One region of the Rhizobium sp. 25PS6 genome, then DNA from elsewhere that is predicted to be linked to it. Evidence: predicted binding sites of a transcription regulator. Region 1 holds the regulator's gene; each other region holds the start of a gene.

Region 1 (5,824 bases):
TGCGCGATGCATCCGCCATGCTGTCGAAGAGCGCGCCGATCCAGCTGCGCGATATGGTGATGGCCGATCCGTCGATCATCGGCAAGACGGTCAATGTCACGGTTCTCGCCGACGCCAATGTCGACAGCGCCAACAAGGGCCAGATCGACCTCTCGGTCGATGAGAAGAACCGCAAGGTCAACGACAAGCAGATCGGCTGGATAAACGAGCTGAAGGCGAGCGGCGCTCTCCACAAGCAGTTCAACACCGGCCTTTTCGTCAACGGCAATTCCAGCCGTCCGGAGGCCGCAGGCCTCGGCGTCGCCCTGATCGGCTCGCTCTACCTGATGCTGATTGTGCTCGTGCTCGCTCTGCCGATCGGCGTCGCCGCCTCGATCTATCTCGAGGAGTTCGCGCCGAAGAACAAGCTGACGGACCTGATCGAGGTCAATATCAACAACCTCGCCGCGGTCCCTTCGATTGTCTACGGTCTGCTCGGTCTTTCCGTCTTCATCAACTTCATCGGCCTGCCGCGCTCGGCCTCGTTGGTCGGCGGCCTGGTGCTGACGCTGATGACCCTGCCGACGATCATCATCGCGACGCGTGCGGCACTGCGCGCCGTGCCGCCGTCGATCCGCGCCGCAGCACTCGGTCTTGGCGCCTCGAAGATGCAGATGGTGTTCCACCATGTGCTGCCGCTCGCCATGCCGGGCATCCTGACCGGCACGATCATCGGCCTGGCGCACGCGCTCGGCGAAACCGCGCCGCTGCTCCTGATCGGCATGGTCGCCTTCGTCGCCAACGCGCCGACGACACCGCTCGATCCCTCGACGGCTCTGCCCGTACAGGTCTATATGTGGGCCAACGAGGCAGAACGTGCCTTCGTTGAGCGTACTTCGGGTGCCATCATCGTCCTGCTCCTGTTCCTGATCGTCATGAACATGGGCGCCATCCTCTTGCGTCGTCGCTTCGAGCGCCGCTGGTAAACGGAGTTAAACATCATGAATATGCTGACGGAAGCTGCAGTTGAAAAGGCGCTGGATCAGAAGATGAGCAACGTCCCTTATAAGATGATCGGAAAGGATGTCTCGGTTTACTACGGCGAGAAGCGCGCGCTTTTCGATGTGAACCTGAACGTCCGCGAAAACACCGTAACCGCCCTGATCGGCCCGTCCGGCTGCGGCAAGTCGACCTTCCTGCGGTGCCTCAACCGCATGAACGACACGATCGACGGCTGCCGCGTCACCGGCAAGATCACGCTTGATACCGACGATGTCTATGATCCCGATATCGACGTCGTCGAACTTCGCGCCCGCGTCGGCATGGTCTTCCAGAAGCCGAACCCGTTCCCGAAGACGATCTATGAAAACGTCTCCTACGGCCCGCGCATCCATGGCCTTGCCAAGTCGAAGGCCGATCTCGACCAGATCGTCGAGACCAGCCTGCAGCGCGCCGGCCTCTGGAACGAGGTCAAGGATCGCGTGCATGAATCCGGCACCGGCCTGTCGGGCGGTCAGCAGCAGCGCCTCTGCATTGCGCGTGCCGTCGCCGTCAGCCCTGAAGTCATCCTGATGGACGAGCCCTGCTCGGCGCTCGACCCGATCGCCACCGCCAAGGTCGAGGAACTGATCCACGAGCTGCGCGAGAACTACACGATCGTCATCGTCACCCACTCTATGCAGCAGGCCGCGCGTGTCTCGCAGCGCACCGCCATGTTCCACCTCGGCAATCTCGTCGAGGAGAACGACACCGACAAGATGTTCACCAATCCCGACGATCCGCGCACCCAGGACTACATCATGGGTCGCTTCGGTTGATTTTGGCGACACCAAGCCTTCCCGTTATTCGAGGATAAAGCCCCATGGCATCGACACATATTTTTTCTGCCTACGATGATGATCTGAAGTTCCTGTCCAGGCGGATTTCCGAAATGGGCGGCCTGGCCGAGCAGATGGTCAGCGAAGCCGTCCGCGCCCTCGTCAACGGCGATACCGCGCTGGCGCAGAAGGTCATCTCCGACGATGTGATCTTGGATCACGCCGAACGCGAAATCGGCGACAAGGCGATCGTGACCATCGCCCGCCGTCAGCCGATGGCCTCGGACCTGCGTGAAATCATGGGTTCGATCCGCATCGCCGCCGATCTCGAACGCGTCGGCGACCTCGGCAAAAACACCGCCAAGCGCGTCATCGCCGTCCAAAGCACCGGCGTTCCCCGTAAGCTCGCCCGCGGCCTCGAGCATCTGTCCGAGCTGGCGCTCGTCCAGCTCAAGGAAGTGCTCGATGTCTACACCAATCGTTCAGCCGACAAGGCGAATGCGATCCGTGAACGCGACAACGAGATCGACGCGATGTACACCTCGCTGTTCCGCGAACTCCTGACCTATATGATGGAGGATCCACGTAACATCACTAGCTGCACGCATCTTCTCTTCTGCGCCAAGAACATCGAGCGCATCGGCGACCATGCCACCAACATCGCCGAGACGATCTTTTACATGACGACCGGCGCACAGCCGGAAGGCGATCGTCCGAAGGACGACAGCGCCAACACCGTCGGCGCGGTGACGGAATAACTGCCCGGGCCAGTCGCCGGACCAGTCAATTGCGTGCGCGCCCGTCCGGGGCGCGCAAAGAGGTCGCAGCCAATTTCTGAATTTGCGCAGGATGAATTGCTTAAATCACCCCTGATTTAAGGATGATGCGCGAGGAGACCGACACGCATGATCCCGAGAGTTGCAGTTGTTGAAGACGAGGAAGCCCTCAGCGTGCTTCTTCGCTACAATCTCGAAGCGGAAGGCTTCGAGGTCGATACCATCCTTCGTGGCGACGAAGCCGAGATGAGGCTTCAGGAGCGCACGCCCGATCTTCTCATCCTCGATTGGATGCTGCCTGGTGTTTCCGGCATCGAGCTCTGCCGGCGCCTGCGCATGCGGCCGGAAACCGAGCGACTGCCGATCATCATGCTGACGGCGCGCGGTGAGGAGAGCGAGCGTGTCCGCGGATTATCGACGGGTGCCGACGATTATGTCGTCAAGCCCTTCTCGACCCCGGAACTTGTTGCCCGCGTCAAGGCGATGCTGCGCCGCGCCCGTCCCGAGGTGCTGTCGACCGTGCTGAAATGCGGCGATATCGAGCTTGACCGCGAAACCCATCGCGTCCATCGCAAGAGCCGCGAAGTCCGCCTCGGCCCCACCGAATTCCGCCTGCTGGAATTCCTGATGTCGTCGCCGGGCCGGGTCTTCTCCCGCTCGCAGCTTCTCGATGGCGTCTGGGGCCACGATATCTATGTCGACGAGCGCACCGTCGACGTCCATGTCGGCCGCCTGCGCAAGGCGCTGAATTTTTCCAACATGCAGGACGTCATCCGCACAGTCCGCGGCGCCGGTTACTCGATGGAAGCCTGAGGGCTTCCGTTCTGAGCCTGCTGACAAAGCCCTGGCAAAACCTGCGACGTCATCCTCGGCCTTGTGCCGAGGATCTGCGTACGCCAAATTAAGCATCTGAAAATAAAGGATTTTTGGTAAAAGTAGTAGGGGTGGTCAGATGCTCGGCACAAGGCCGAGCATGACGGAGGACACCTTACCAGCAATCCGGATGCCCGAGCGCTCCCATCCACTCGCATAAAAAAACGGGCCTCTCGGCCCGTTTTCCACATTCTGGCGATGGTTGCCCGCGTTCAGCTGGCCCGCGCCGCTGCCCGGCGGCGTTCGTTGACCGGCTGGTAGGCGAGCTTCTGGTGATAGCCGCAATAAGGCGAATTGTCGGGGGATTCGCAGCCGCAGAAATGGAAGTCGTCCTTCAGCGGATCGCCGACCGGCCACTTGCAGGTGCGTTCGGTCAGTTCCGTCAGGCCGAGGCGGCGCGAAATCGGCACCACCACATTGCCTCTCGGCACGTATTCCATTTCCTCGATCGTTTCGATCTCGATCTCTTCCTTCAGCATCGTCGCGCCCTGCTGGCGGGTGACGGTGCGGGTCGTGATCCGGGAGGCGTAGTTCGGCGCGCGCGGCGCCGATGTGTTGCGCTTCGGCGTTCGCGCCGCAGTGTTGGTGCCGCCGGCCTTGGCACGGCCGGGAAGGCACAGTCGGTGCACCTTGCCGATGACCGCGTTTCTGCTGACCCCGCCAAGCTGCGCAGCAATCTGGCTGGCGCTCAGTCCTTCGGCCCAAAGCTTCTTGAGTTTCTCGACCCGCTCGTCTGTCCAGTTCATGCCCTGTCTCCACCTTTTGCGTTGGTGATGGCAGAATCCCTCACCGTTGTCCCGGGAGCTCCGAAACAAGAAACGCTTGATCAATTTTGGTGACTAGTTCCGCCGCATGCAGTCTAGTAATTGATCTTTAACCTAGTGTGAGGCTGACTCCGTGACAAGAGTCGCATGAATCCGGATGAATCGAATTCGTAGTTTTCCCCAACTTGCTGCCCCTGCGTGTCATTTCTGCAATAATGCCTGTTGATGACTGAAAATGCCGCTGTACACCCTTGCTGCATGCGCTAAGGGCGCCGTTTTGTTGACATTGCAGCGCGAAAAGGAAATAGTGCCACTCGCCGCCGCAAGGCGGCATTTTTGATTTTTCGGGCTTGGTTTCCTTAGCCGGAGTCATTGCCCGGCAACTTTGATGGAGATCGCGCCATGGCTGAAGCCGCGCCGCTTTATGACACCTATTCTCGTGCCCCGCTGCGGTTCGAGCGAGGCGAGGGCGTATGGCTGATCACCGAAAGTGGCGAGCGATATCTCGATTTCGGCGCCGGCGTCGCCGTCACGTCCGTCGGCCACAGCAATCCGCATGTGGTCGGTGCACTCAAGGAGCAGGCCGACAAGGTCTGGCACCTGTCGAACATCTATGAGATCCCCGGACAGGAGCGTCTGGCAAAACGCCTGACGGACGCCACCTTCGCCGATAAGGTGTTCTTCACCAATTCGGGTGCGGAGGCACTCGAATGCGCGATCAAGACGGCGCGCCGCTATCAGTTTTCCAAGGGCCATCCCGAGCGCTTCCATATCATCACCTTCGAAGGCGCCTTCCACGGACGGACGCTGGCGACGATCGCCGCCGGCGGCCAGGAGAAATATCTCGAAGGCTTCGGCCCCAAGGCGCCAGGTTTCGATCAGGTGGCTTTCGGCGACATCGAAGCGGTCCGCGCCGCGATCACCGAGGCGACGGCTGGCATCCTCATCGAGCCCGTGCAGGGCGAGGGCGGCGTCCGTCCCGCCACGCCTGAGTTCATGAAGGCGCTTCGCCAGCTCTGCGACGACAACGGCCTGCTGCTGATTCTCGACGAGGTCCAGACCGGCGTCGGCCGCACCGGCAAGCTCTTCGCCCATGAATGGTCGGGCATCACACCCGACATCATGGCGGTCGCCAAGGGCATCGGCGGCGGTTTCCCGCTCGGCGCCTGCCTTGCCACATCAGAGGCCGCCTCCGGCATGAAGGCCGGTACGCATGGCTCGACCTATGGCGGCAATCCGCTTGCCATGGCCGTCGGCAGCGCCGTGCTCGACATCATCCTTGCCGATGGCTTCCTCCAGCAGGTGCGCGACGTAGCACTCGTCTTCCGCCAGGGTCTCGCCTCGCTGAAGGATCGTTATCCCGATGTGATCGAAGACGTGCGCGGCGAGGGGCTTTTGCTCGGCATCAAGGCTGCCGTTCCCTCAGCCGAACTGCTGCAGGCGATCCGCGCCGCCCATCTGCTCGGCGTGCCCGCCGGCGACAACGTCATCCGCCTTCTTCCGCCGCTCGTGGTCACCGCCGAGGAAGCCCGCGAGGGCCTTGCCCGCGTCGAGCGCGCCGCCGAGAGCATCCGCGCTTCCAAGGTCAAGAAGACGGCTTGAAGAAATTGCCGCT
Region 2 (5,824 bases), on a different contig from region 1:
TTCCGGCGAGCGAGGACAGCACCTCCGCTCCCGCCGAAACCGCCAAAGCCGAAAACGATGAAGACCTCTTCGCCGATGCGCTTTTTTAGGTTGGACCGCTACAGTGCCGCACGTCTTTTCAGACGCGCGAAGGATGCTGTAGCCGCATGATGCCTAAATCGATTCAGATTTAAGGGACTATGCAGGAGCCCGTCCGCCTCGTCGGCCGGGTCGCCAAGCGGCCGCTATCGCCGCCGAAACTTGTTGGCGGCGTCGATCGCCGCCTTCTGCTGGGTGTCCTCGATGCCGAGGTAGAAATCCTCGAGCGCCGGATCGGCGAGCCCGGCCCGGCGCGACAGCACGTACCACTTCGCCGCCTCGATCGGATTGGGCGCCGTGCCGATCGCGTTGATATAGAGATGGGCGAGCTTGTTCTGCGCGGCGACATTGCCGCCATTGGCGGCAAGTTTCAGCCATTCGAAGCCCTTGACGTAATCCTTTGGCCCGCCGACGCCGTTGACGAACCAGATACCGAGATCGAGCTGGGCCGTGTCGAAGCCGGCGCGCGCGGCGCGTACCATCCATTCGCGGGCGAGCTTCTTCTTTTCTTCCGGCAGGTCCTTCAGCGTCGCATAGATCTGCGCCACGGCGTATTGCGAATCGGCAATGCCCTGCTCGGCCGATTTCTCATAGAATGGCAGCGCCAGCTTCAGTCCCTTTTCGCCGGGATTGTCGGCGATGAGAAGCTGTGCCCAGTTGAATTCCGCCGAAGGATTGCCCGCCTCGGCCGCCTTGTGCATGTAGTCGTCGGCCTTGACCTTGTCACGCGGCACGCCCTCGCCTTCCATCAGGATCAGCGCATATTTGAACATCGCCGCCGCGTCGCCGCCTTCGGCCGCCTTGCCGTACCAAAAGGCAGCGTTCTTCACGTCCTTCTTGACGCCGAGGCCCTGCGAGAGGATTTCGCCGATCAGCGTCTGCGCCGCCGGATCGCCGAGCTGGGCGCGCGGCAGCGCCTTGTCCATTGCCGTCAGGTAATAACCGCGCTGGAAGGCGCCGTAAGCCTCGTCGATCGGCCCCTTGTAATCCTTCTCCGGCGGCAGGTCCGGCAGCTTCGCGCCCATGCGGTCGAATACGCCGACACCATCGGAGGGTTGCACGCCCGGGCTGGAAGGCCGGTCGGTGCGGAAGGTCGAAGCCGGTCCCGTACCCGGCTGACTGATGACGCTGTCCGGCACCTGCGCCATGGCAACATTCGGCCCGGCCGCAAGGAAGGCGGCCATACCGGCGAGGAAATATTTCAAAAGACGGGCGGGCGGGATCGGCATGAGCGCGATTTCAATCCTCAAACCGTGGCGCTTTTTCGTCAAGCAACGCATTGATCTCGGCAACGATAGCCGGCGCCCGGGCGGGCTCGGCGAAAACCGCCAGCCGCATCGCCACGAACTCCGCTCCGGTCTCGGCGACGGCGAGCGCCGAGGCTGGATCGGTGCCGCCCATGACGATGCAGGGGATCTCGATCATCGAGGCCCACCATTCGCCGAGCGCCAGGTTCTTCGGATGCGCCTCCGGCTTGATGTCCCCGTCGAGCTTGCCGAAGAAGATATAGTCCGGCCTGACTTCGCCGATCTCCAGCGCATGGTGCCGGTCAGCTGCGTTGCCGCCGCCGACGATCAGCTTCGGCGCATGTTTGTCGATCGCCTCCGAAAGGGCCTCAGCATTGCCGGAAAGGTGCAGGCCGTCGGCCTTCGCCCGGCCTGCGACACGGCTGTCACCCGCAATCAGCGCGGCGGCGCCAGCGTCCTGGATCAGCGGCACCAGCTTTTCGGCATGTTTCTGGAAGGTGCCGTCGTCAAGCCCATATTGCGGCACGATCACCGAAGCGACATCGCCGCCCTTCAGCGCGTCGGCGACGATCTTTGCCTGTTCATCGGCATCGGCGATATCGGCTACGATGAGCACAAGGCGGCAGCGGTTTTCCGGTTCGGTCATGGGGTCTTTCCGTTTCCTGCGAATTCCCCTTCGAAATGAGGGATCCGCACTCGTTTTGTGTGAGTAGTTCCGTTAGACGAGGCTTGCAAGAGGAGGACGTCGAAAGCATGCCGCAGGATTTGTCATTCTACTACGCCGCCGTGCCCGCCGTTCTGCTGGTGGGCCTCGCAAAAGGCGGCATGGGCGACGCTTTGTCGCTGATCGGCTTGCCCTTTCTCGCCCTCGTCGTCTCGCCGGTCGAGGCGGCCGCCATCCTGCTGCCGATCCTGGTCTTCATGGACATGATTTCGCTTGTCATCTGGCGCAAGCATGGCGACTGGGCGACGCTGAAGATCATGCTGCCAGGCGCCTTCATCGGCATTGCGCTGGGCTGGGCGACCTCGGCGCTGGTTCCGGGCAACATGCTGCGTATCGTCATCGGCGCGGTGACCATCCTCTTCTGCCTGCGCTATTTCTGGAGCAATTTCGGCCCGGGCGCCGGCAAGGTGGTGCCGCCGCGCAGCCAACGGCCGGTGGCCGCCAACCTCTGGGGCACATTTTCCGGTTACGGCAGCTTCGTCGCCCATGCCGGCGGCGCGCCCTTCCAGATCTATGCCCTGCCGCTCAAATTACAGCCACGTGAATATACCGGCACCAGCGTGCGCTTCTTCGCAATCCTCAACGCCATCAAGCTGATCCCCTATTTCGCGCTCGGTCAGCTCGGCACCCAGAACCTTGCGACCTCCGCAACGCTTCTGCCCTTCGCCCCGCTCGCCACCATCGCCGGCGCCTGGTGCGTGCGCCGCATGAAGCCACAGATCTTCTATCCCTTCATGTATGCAATGGCGCTGATCGCCGCCTTCCTGATCGTGCGCGAGGGCCTTGGCTGGTAAGAGGTCCTACAGCGCCGCGCGTCTCTTCAGGCGCGCAAAGGACGCTGCAGCACTTTGAATTGCTGCATGATTCCTTAGATCGATCTCGATTTAAGGAATTTTGCGGCAACACGCTGCAATGCACAATTTCCTTGCTGGTGCCGCCGGTTTGACGTAGCGTTCTCGCCATGTCGAACACGGACCCTTTCTCTGCGATTGCCGATCCGAACCGGCGGTTTCTGCTGGAGGAATTGCGTCGCGCGCCACGGACGGTCAACGAGCTCGCCGAAGGCCTGCCGATCAGCCGTCCTGCTGTTTCGCAGCACCTGAAGGCGCTTCTCGACAGCAATCTCGTTTCCGTGACCTCGGAAGGCACCAAACGCATCTATGCAGTCAATAACCGTGGCTTCGACAAGCTCAATTTGTGGCTGGATCAGTTCTGGGCCTGATGCATGTTCCCGTAAGATCTGGGGATACGATGCGAATCATAAGGATGCGATGTGAGACGTGACAGACGCAAAAGCGCCAGCCACGATGCCGGATGCATCGGACTGGCGCAAATATGGTGTCAAATCACCGGTTCTTGCAAATTTTTGGTGGAATGGATGGATTTACCTTGTTGCGCAAGATGATCGCCCGGCGACCCTTGGGAAGATTAGTGGACGGATGACTTAAGACGCTGAATCTCGTCCTTGATGCGCAGCTTGCGGCGCTTGCATTCGGCAAGTTCCGTATCGGAAATAGAGGGAGATGTTCTGAGCGCGTGCAACTCCTCCTCGAGAGCGACATGCTTTTTCTGGAGTGACTCAAGATGAGCTTGAACAGTCATATGACCCTTCCTTCCTCTTACCCTCCCCGGCCAACATCGTCGGGGATCAAGGTGTCAACGGGCGGGACTGTGACATATTTTTGACGGCTTGTCGAAGGCCAAAAGATGAAGACTGCATGGCAATTTCATGATCAAGACTAACTAGCCGTTACCTGTATTTGGTGATAGGAGCTTGCGGAAATCATCGCCAGATCGGACAAGGTCCAAGGACGATAAACGGGGAATGTATATGGCCGATCAGGAACAGGCGGAAATCAGGCTCATAGTGGCGCGCCTGCGCCAGGAGCACGAGGATTTCGACGCCGCGATCAACGCCATGATTCAGACCGGATGCGATGCTCTGCGAATCCAGCGCATGAAAAAGAAGAAGCTCGTTATCAAGGACAGGCTCTCCAAGCTGGAAGATCAGATCATCCCTGACATCATCGCCTGAGAGGGAATAGCAGCAACGATGACAGACAGACCACCCGTCGCCATCATCATGGGCAGCCAGTCCGACTGGGAGACCATGAAAAACGCCGCCGACACGCTGGAGGCGCTGGAAATTCCCTATGACGCGCGCATCATTTCGGCGCACCGCACAGTCGACCGGCTGGTCAATTTCGCCAAGGGCGCACGTGCGGAGGGCTTCAAGGTCATCATCGCCGGCGCCGGCGGCGCCGCCCACCTGCCGGGCATGACCGCCGCAATGACGCCGCTGCCGGTCTTCGGCGTGCCGGTCCAATCAAAAGCTCTGTCCGGCCAGGACAGCCTCCTTTCCATCGTGCAGATGCCGGCCGGTATTCCCGTCGGCACGCTCGCCATCGGCAAGGCCGGCGCAGTCAACGCCGCCCTTCTCGCCGCCGCCGTGCTTGCCCTTTCCGACGAAGAAATCGCCGACCGGCTCGACGAATGGCGCGAGCGCCAGAGTGCTGCCGTCGCCGAATACCCGATGGACGATCTATGACGGCGAGAACGATCGGCATTATCGGCGGCGGCCAGCTCGGCCGCATGCTGGCCATTGCCGCCGCCAGGTTGAATTTTCGCACGGTCATCCTCGAGCCGCAGGCGGACTGTCCGGCCGCCCAGCTCGCCAACCGGCAGATTACCGCCGCCTATGACGATCCCTTGGCACTGGCCGAACTCGCCGATATCTGCGACGTCGTCACCTACGAGTTCGAGAACGTGCCCGTCGCAGCCGCCGAAACGCTCTCGGCGAGCGTGTCCGTCTATCCGCCGCCGAAGGCGCTGGAAGCCGCCCAGGACCGTCTCGTCGAAAAACGCTTTCTCAATGGGTGCGGCATAACCACTGCCCGCTTCCATGCGATCGACAGCCAGGCCGATCTCGAGACGGCACTGAATGATTTCGGCGGCCAGGGCGTGCTGAAGACCCGCCGTCTCGGTTATGACGGCAAGGGCCAGAAGGTTTTCCGCTCGGCCGCAGACAGTCCGGATGGCGCCTATGCAGCACTTGGCGGCGTGCCGCTCATCCTCGAAAGCTTCGTGGCCTTCGAGCGTGAGGTCTCGATCATCGCCGCCCGCGCCCCCGACGGTACGGTCGTCTGCTTCGATCCCGCCGAGAATGTCCACCGCAACGGCATTCTCCACACCTCGACGGTTCCCGCTGCGATCTCGGCGCCGGCAGCGGACGCCGCGCGGCAATCGGCCGAGAAAATCCTTGCTGCATTGAACTATGTCGGCGTCATCGGCATCGAATTCTTCGTACTTGCCGATGGCGGACTGATCGCCAACGAGATGGCGCCGCGTGTCCACAACTCCGGTCACTGGACGGAAGCCGCCTGCGTCGTCAGCCAGTTCGAGCAGCATATCCGCGCCGTTGCCGGCCTGCCGCTCGGCAATGCCGAGCGCCATTCCGACTGCGTCATGCAGAACCTGATCGGCGATGATATCCTTGCCGTTCCCGACTGGCTGCGGCGCCCCGATACGCTGGTTCATCTCTATGGCAAGACCGAGTGGCGCCCCGGCCGCAAGATGGGCCATGTCACCACCCTGACGCCGAAATCGCCGGTTTTGGCCTGAGAAAACACCCCTGCGCCTTGGGAAAAACACCTTCATGTGGTTGACACGGAAAAGGTGACGGGGTATCTGCTCCCCACCTAAACAGCGCGCCCGATGGCGCGCTTTTGATTGTTAAAGATACGGGCGAATGTGAATTCCCCCATAGAGATCGCGG
Region 3 (5,824 bases), on a different contig from region 1:
GCTCTCGGCGGCATCCTGATCGGCCTCGTCATCGGCGCCCTGTCGCCGGTGCTTGCCGCGCAGTTCCTGGCGCAATTCCTGCCGGTCTCGACGGCGCCGGCCCTCTATCCCGGCGCGCTGCTGCTCGCCACGCTCTTCGGCATTCTGACGACGCTCGCCTTCGCCATCCTGCCGCTCGGCCATGCCCGCGAAGTGCCGGCGACGGCACTCTTCCGCGAGCAGGGCTTCGAAGCCCGCCGCCTGCCCTCCTGGCCCTACATCCTGCTTGCCGCCCTGTTCATGGCCGGCCTTGCCGGGCTTGCCATTCTCACCGCCTATGACCGCTTTATCGCCGTCGTCTTCGTCGGGGCGATCGTCTTCGCCTTCGTCGTCCTGCGCCTGGTCGCCGCGCTGATCGCCTGGCTCGCGCGCCGCAGCCCACGCGTCAATTCGCCGGCGCTGCGGCTTGCGATCGGCAACATCCATCGTCCCGGCGCACTGACGCCCTCAGTCGTGCTCTCGCTCGGCCTTGGCCTGGCATTGCTGGTGACGCTGACCCTGATCGACGGGAACCTGCGCCAGCAGCTGACCGGCCGCATGAACGAGGGTGCGCCGAACTTCTTCTTCGTCGATATCCAGAGCGTCGAGGTCGGCGCCTTCCGCGATCTCGTCCAAGGCCAGGCACCGAAGGGCAAACTCGTCGAAGTGCCGATGCTGCGCGGCCGGATCATCGCCTTCAACGGCGAGGACGTCACCAAGATGAACGTGCCGGCGGCCGGCCGCTGGGTGCTGAACGGCGATCGCGGCATCACCTATGCCGAAACCCTGCCGGAGAACGCCGCCCTCACCGAAGGCAAATGGTGGGACAAGGATTACAGCGGCGAGCCGCTCGTCTCCTTCTCCTCGGAAGAGGCGCATGAACTCGGCCTCAAGCTCGGCGATAAGGTGACCGTCAACGTGCTCGGCCGCAACATCACGGCGAAGATCGCCAATCTGCGCCGCGTCGAGTGGGAATCACTGTCGATCAATTTCGTCATGGTTTTCTCGCCGAATACCTTCCGCGGCGCCCCGCATGCGTGGCTGGCGACGCTGACCGATCCCTCCTCGACACCGGCCGAAGATGCGGCGATCCTGAAATCGGTCACCAACACCTATCCGACGATCACCAGTGTGCGCGTCAAGGACGCGATCGATATCGTCAACCAGCTGGTCGCACAGCTGGCGACCGCAATCCGCGCTGCGGCCTCGGTCGCCCTGATCGCCTCGATCCTCGTCCTTGCCGGCGCGCTTGCCGCCGGAAACCGGGCGCGCACCCACGACGCGGTGGTGCTGAAGACGCTCGGTGCCACGCGCGCCATGCTGATCCGCGCCTTCAGCTACGAATATCTGATCCTCGGCCTCGCGACTGCGATCTTCGCGCTGATCGCCGGCAGCGCCGCCGCTTGGTTCATCGTCGCCCGCATCATGCGTCTGCCCTCGGCCTTTCTGCCCGACGTGGCGGGACTGACGCTGGTGACCGCGCTCGTCCTGACCGTCGGCATCGGCCTCATCGGCACCTGGCGCATCCTCGGACAGAAGGCAGCCCCCGTCTTGCGCGAGCTTTGACCGGGCAACGGCACCCAAACCCTTCACCTTACGGCGATTTAACCGACCGAGTCTATGCAAGCCTCTTGTTTGCAAAGGGCGAAAGCCTCATATTATCCGCAGGCATGCTGGAGCTCCGCAGCGGCGCCCGGGTCGAAAACCCCGACACCGTATTTCCATCGGAGCTTGTAAGAGGAAACTATGGCTGATCTTCGTAACTATCAAAGCCGCGCTCAGACCGGCGAGATGATTGATCAAGGCCTGCGCGCTTATATGCTCAAGGTCTACAATCTGATGGCGCTGGGTCTGGCGATCACCGGCGTGGCCGCATATCTGTCGTTCCAATTCGCCTTCGCCAATGGTGAGCTGACCGCTTTCGGTCAGGCGATCTATGTGAGCCCACTGAAGTGGGTGGTCATTCTGGCGCCGCTGGCTCTGGTGTTCTTCCTGAGCTTCCGGATCCATAGCATGACGGTGGCCGCCGCGCAGACGACCTTTGCGGTCTACGCCGCGCTCGTCGGCCTGTCGCTCTCGTCGATCTTCCTGATCTACACGGGCCAGAGCGTCGTTCAGACCTTCTTCGTCACCGCCGCCTCCTTCGGCGCGCTGTCGCTTTACGGCTACACGACGAAGCGTGACCTGTCGGCGATGGGCTCGTTCCTGATGATGGGTCTTTTCGGCCTGATCATCGCTTCGCTGGTCAACATCTTCCTGGCGTCGTCCGCCGTACAGTTCGCGATCTCGGTACTCGGCGTGCTGATCTTCGCAGGCCTCACCGCCTACGATACGCAGCGGATCAAGGAATTGTACCTGGAAGCCGATGACGTCGCCGTCGCCGGCCGCAAGGCGATCATGGGTGCGCTGACGCTCTATCTCGACTTCATCAACCTCTTCATGTTCCTGCTGCAGTTCATGGGCAACCGTAAATAAGCAGGACCGAGTGAGATCGAAAAGGCGGCTTCGGCCGCCTTTTTTGTTGCGCAGGCTTTCACGGGATGGTTTTAGAAAGCCCTTGCCGCCCTTATGGATATGCTGCTGAAATGTCCTTCCTCCTGCGCGATGCTTCGAATGCCGATATCCCCGCCATTGCCGATATCTATCGCGAATCGGTCCTGAACGGCGTCGCGAGCTATGAGATCGTCCCGCCCTCCGAGGCCGAGATGGCAGTGCGTTTTTCGGCGATCGTCGGCCAGCAATATCCCTATATTGCAGCCATCGGCACGGACGGGACGCTTCTCGGCTACGCCTACGCCTCGGCGTTTCGCGCGCGTCCCGCCTATCGCTGGCTGGTCGAGGACTCGATTTATCTGGCGCCTGAGGCCCGCGGCCGGGGCATCGGCAAGGCGCTGCTCGCCGAACTGATCATCCGCTGCACCACCCTCGGCTTTCGGCAGATGGCTGCCGTCATCGGCGGCGCCAGCCCCGCATCGATCGCGCTCCATCGCGCGGCCGGCTTCGCGGAGGTCGGCCTGATGAAGGGCACCGGCTATAAACACGGCCGCTGGCTGGATACGATGTTCATGCAGCGCGCGCTCGGCGAAGGCATGAGCACCGATCCGGACCAGTCCGTCTATCCCGGCACGCTGTTTAACGGCTGATATGGCTTAATGCATGTCGCCCAAAAGTGTGCAACGGTTTTGGGATAACGACATGCATAAAACAAAGACTTAAAGCGCGACGCGCTTTAATTGTCGACGAGCTTCAGGGCCTTGTCGAAGACCTTCAGCACTTGGTTCAGCTCGTGACCGCGCTTCAGGATCGTGCCGTTGACGCTGATTACGGAATAGGCGCCCTGCTTGGCGGCAAGCTTCGGGTTTTTCTCGATGCGGAAGAGCGGCATTTCGCCGGAACGCTTGAAAACGGAAAAGACGGCCCTGTCCTTCAGGTGATCGATGGCGTAGTCGCGCCATTCACCATCACCGACCATCCGGCCGTAGATCCAGAGGATCGCGTCCAGTTCGCGCCGGTGGAAGGTCACCGGAAGCGGGTCCTTGCTTTGTTTGTATTCCCTGAGATCGACGACGACTGAGGAACTATTGTCGACGGAGCGGCTCTCGCCGTGTCGCAAATCCGGCTGATCTGTCATCAGTCTCCCGAGGCCTCCGCTTGTGACAGGAGGGTGACAGTTTGCCCGAGCCGCCGCAAATTGCAAGAGTGCCAGCCGTCACATTCAGCCGCACGACAACACCGCACGTCTCTCGCGCAAGGACGCTGTAGCACTTTGAGTCAGTGCATCATGCCTTCCGAAAGTTGCGTTCGATTTCGGAAAGCATGATGCGCTGGACAGGTCAACGCTTTCTCTGCAGCGCCGCATTTCAGTCAAAACAGCGCCTCATTTGCAGGAGATTTATGAATTCCGGTTTGGCGCCAGCGCGCCAAAGGGCCCGGCGGAGCGTATCGACCTTAACCCCAGCCCCGAATACGCTCGGCCGGGCCGCCCGGAACTTCGTCCGTAACCGGACGAAGTGTCAGATATTTTTACCAGCCATCACTACGGTCGCGCCAAGGATCGCAGCCGGATCGCCGTCTGCGGTCGCCGATTGCAGCAGGATGGCGCAGCCCTCGAGCTGCGGCCGCTGCAGGACGCTGGCAGGCAGCGTCAGGCTGGTTGCCTTGCCGTCCCACATGCCGACGGTTTCGACATTGGTGACGCTGTGCAGATAAGAAATCTTCTTGCCGCTGTTCTCGCCTTTTTCGACGTCGATCGTCTTTTCCTTATCGAAATAGACCATCACGACATTGGCTTTGCCCTGTCCCGCGCCGATCTTGATCTCCAGCTCGTCGCCGCGCATCGCGGCGCTGATTGGAACGGTCAGCCCATTGCCCTCGCTGCTATAGGTATCGATCTTGCTGTTGATGCCATTCAGATCGGCGCCGGCCAAATGGTCGCGTCCGTTGACGATGGCTTGCGGCGTGTAGACGTTGCTGCGGCCCATCGTCTTGGCATAACCATACTGCCGCTCGGTATTTTCCTTGGAGCTCAACGTATCGGCCCAGCCGAGATAGTTCCAGTAATCGACATGATAGGCGAGCGCGATGACATCGCCCTGGTTCACCAGCTTGCGAAAAGCGGCATCAGCGGGAGGACAGGAGGAGCAGCCCTGCGACGTGAAGAGTTCGACGACACCTTTCGGCGTGCCGTCTTCGGCCTGCAGCGGGCCCGAGAGAACAACGCCCGCGATTAGCGGAATCAAAAAACGGGGGGACATTCACCTGCACCTCTTTTTCAGCGCCGACGGCATGTTTGAACCAGCGGCCCTGACATATGAACGTACGAATAATCCTTCCGGGTCCAAACGAAAAGTCACGAACGGGTGAGACGAAGCTCGACAGGAACTTGCGCAAAACAAATCATCGTGAGCCCGTCCAAATACTATCGTCGCACCAAAGAAAAGCCGCCGGAGATTGCTCTCCGGCGGCTATTATCAAACAAGTCTCTTAAAAATCAGGCAGCGAGATCGCGCAGAACCGTCTGCAGGATGCCGCCATTGTTGAGGTAGATCACCTCGTCGAGCGTATCAACGCGCGACAGCAGCGGAACCTCCTTCACGGCGCCGTCGCCATAGGTGATCCTGGCGATCTTCTTCTCGCGCGGCTTGATCTTTTCCAGGCCTTCGATGGTGACGAGTTCATCGCCCTTGAGGCCGAGGCTCTGCCAGGTCGTGCCCTCTTCGAAGACGAAGGGGATGATGCCCATGCCGACCAGGTTCGAACGATGGATGCGCTCGAAGGACTGAGCGATCACTGCCTTGACGCCGAGCAGGTTGGTGCCCTTGGCAGCCCAGTCGCGCGAGGAGCCGTTGCCGTATTCGACACCGGCGAAGATGACGAGCGGCACGCCTTCCTGCTTGTACTGCATCGCCGCGTCGTAGATCGAGGTCTCTTCCTTCGACGGGTAATGGATGGTGTAGCCACCTTCCTTGCCATTTGGGCCGAGCATGTGGTTCCGGATGCGGATATTGGCGAAGGTGCCGCGCATCATCACTTCATGGTTGCCGCGGCGCGTGCCGTACTGGTTGAAGTCGGCAACGGCGACGTCATGGCCGATGAGGTAGGCGCCGGCCGGCGAAGCCGCTTTGATCGAACCGGCCGGCGAGATGTGGTCGGTGGTGATCTTGTCGCCGAACAGGCCAAGGACGCGGGCGCCCTTGATGTCGGAGACGCCGGTCCCCTTTTTGCCCATGCCGACGAAGTAGGGCGGGTTCTGCACATAGGTCGAATCATCGTCCCAGGCATAGGTCTGACCCGGCGGGACCTGGAC

The links. Region 1 encodes PhoB, which activates phosphate uptake and scavenging genes when phosphate is short. Its sites were predicted from a motif close to TGTCATNNANCTGTCAT; they were not measured.
Region 2: RWK44_RS25105 (YdcH family protein) is a predicted target of PhoB. The motif match lies at 3,757-3,773, and genes of this name have one in related genera.
Region 3: RWK44_RS03280 (DUF2794 domain-containing protein) is a predicted target of PhoB. The motif match lies at 3,672-3,688, and genes of this name have one in related genera.

Annotation. Positions count from the first base shown of each region.
Region 1 covers NZ_JAWDIV010000006.1:49,932-55,755, forward strand. Annotated here, with positions in the region: gene pstA (phosphate ABC transporter permease PstA) at 1-965, shown strand, start outside; gene pstB (phosphate ABC transporter ATP-binding protein PstB) at 981-1,796, shown strand; gene phoU (phosphate signaling complex protein PhoU) at 1,841-2,554, shown strand; gene phoB (phosphate regulon transcriptional regulator PhoB) at 2,702-3,385, shown strand; gene RWK44_RS10495 (GcrA family cell cycle regulator) at 3,658-4,191, opposite strand; gene RWK44_RS10500 (aspartate aminotransferase family protein) at 4,612-5,811, shown strand.
Region 2 covers NZ_JAWDIV010000019.1:17,740-23,563, reverse strand. Annotated here, with positions in the region: gene RWK44_RS25135 (chemotaxis protein) at 1-89, shown strand, start outside; gene RWK44_RS25130 (tetratricopeptide repeat protein) at 225-1,307, opposite strand; gene RWK44_RS25125 (thiamine phosphate synthase) at 1,318-1,971, opposite strand; gene RWK44_RS25120 (sulfite exporter TauE/SafE family protein) at 2,079-2,843, shown strand; gene RWK44_RS25115 (ArsR/SmtB family transcription factor) at 3,011-3,271, shown strand; gene RWK44_RS25110 (YdcH family protein) at 3,478-3,651, opposite strand; gene RWK44_RS25105 (YdcH family protein) at 3,881-4,084, shown strand; gene purE (5-(carboxyamino)imidazole ribonucleotide mutase) at 4,103-4,597, shown strand; gene RWK44_RS25095 (5-(carboxyamino)imidazole ribonucleotide synthase) at 4,594-5,670, shown strand.
Region 3 covers NZ_JAWDIV010000002.1:125,862-131,685, forward strand. Annotated here, with positions in the region: gene RWK44_RS03265 (ABC transporter permease) at 1-1,584, shown strand, start outside; gene RWK44_RS03270 (Bax inhibitor-1/YccA family protein) at 1,765-2,493, shown strand; gene RWK44_RS03275 (GNAT family N-acetyltransferase) at 2,604-3,161, shown strand; gene RWK44_RS03280 (DUF2794 domain-containing protein) at 3,248-3,649, opposite strand; gene RWK44_RS03285 (DUF1223 domain-containing protein) at 4,032-4,772, opposite strand; gene acnA (aconitate hydratase AcnA) at 5,009-5,824, opposite strand, start outside.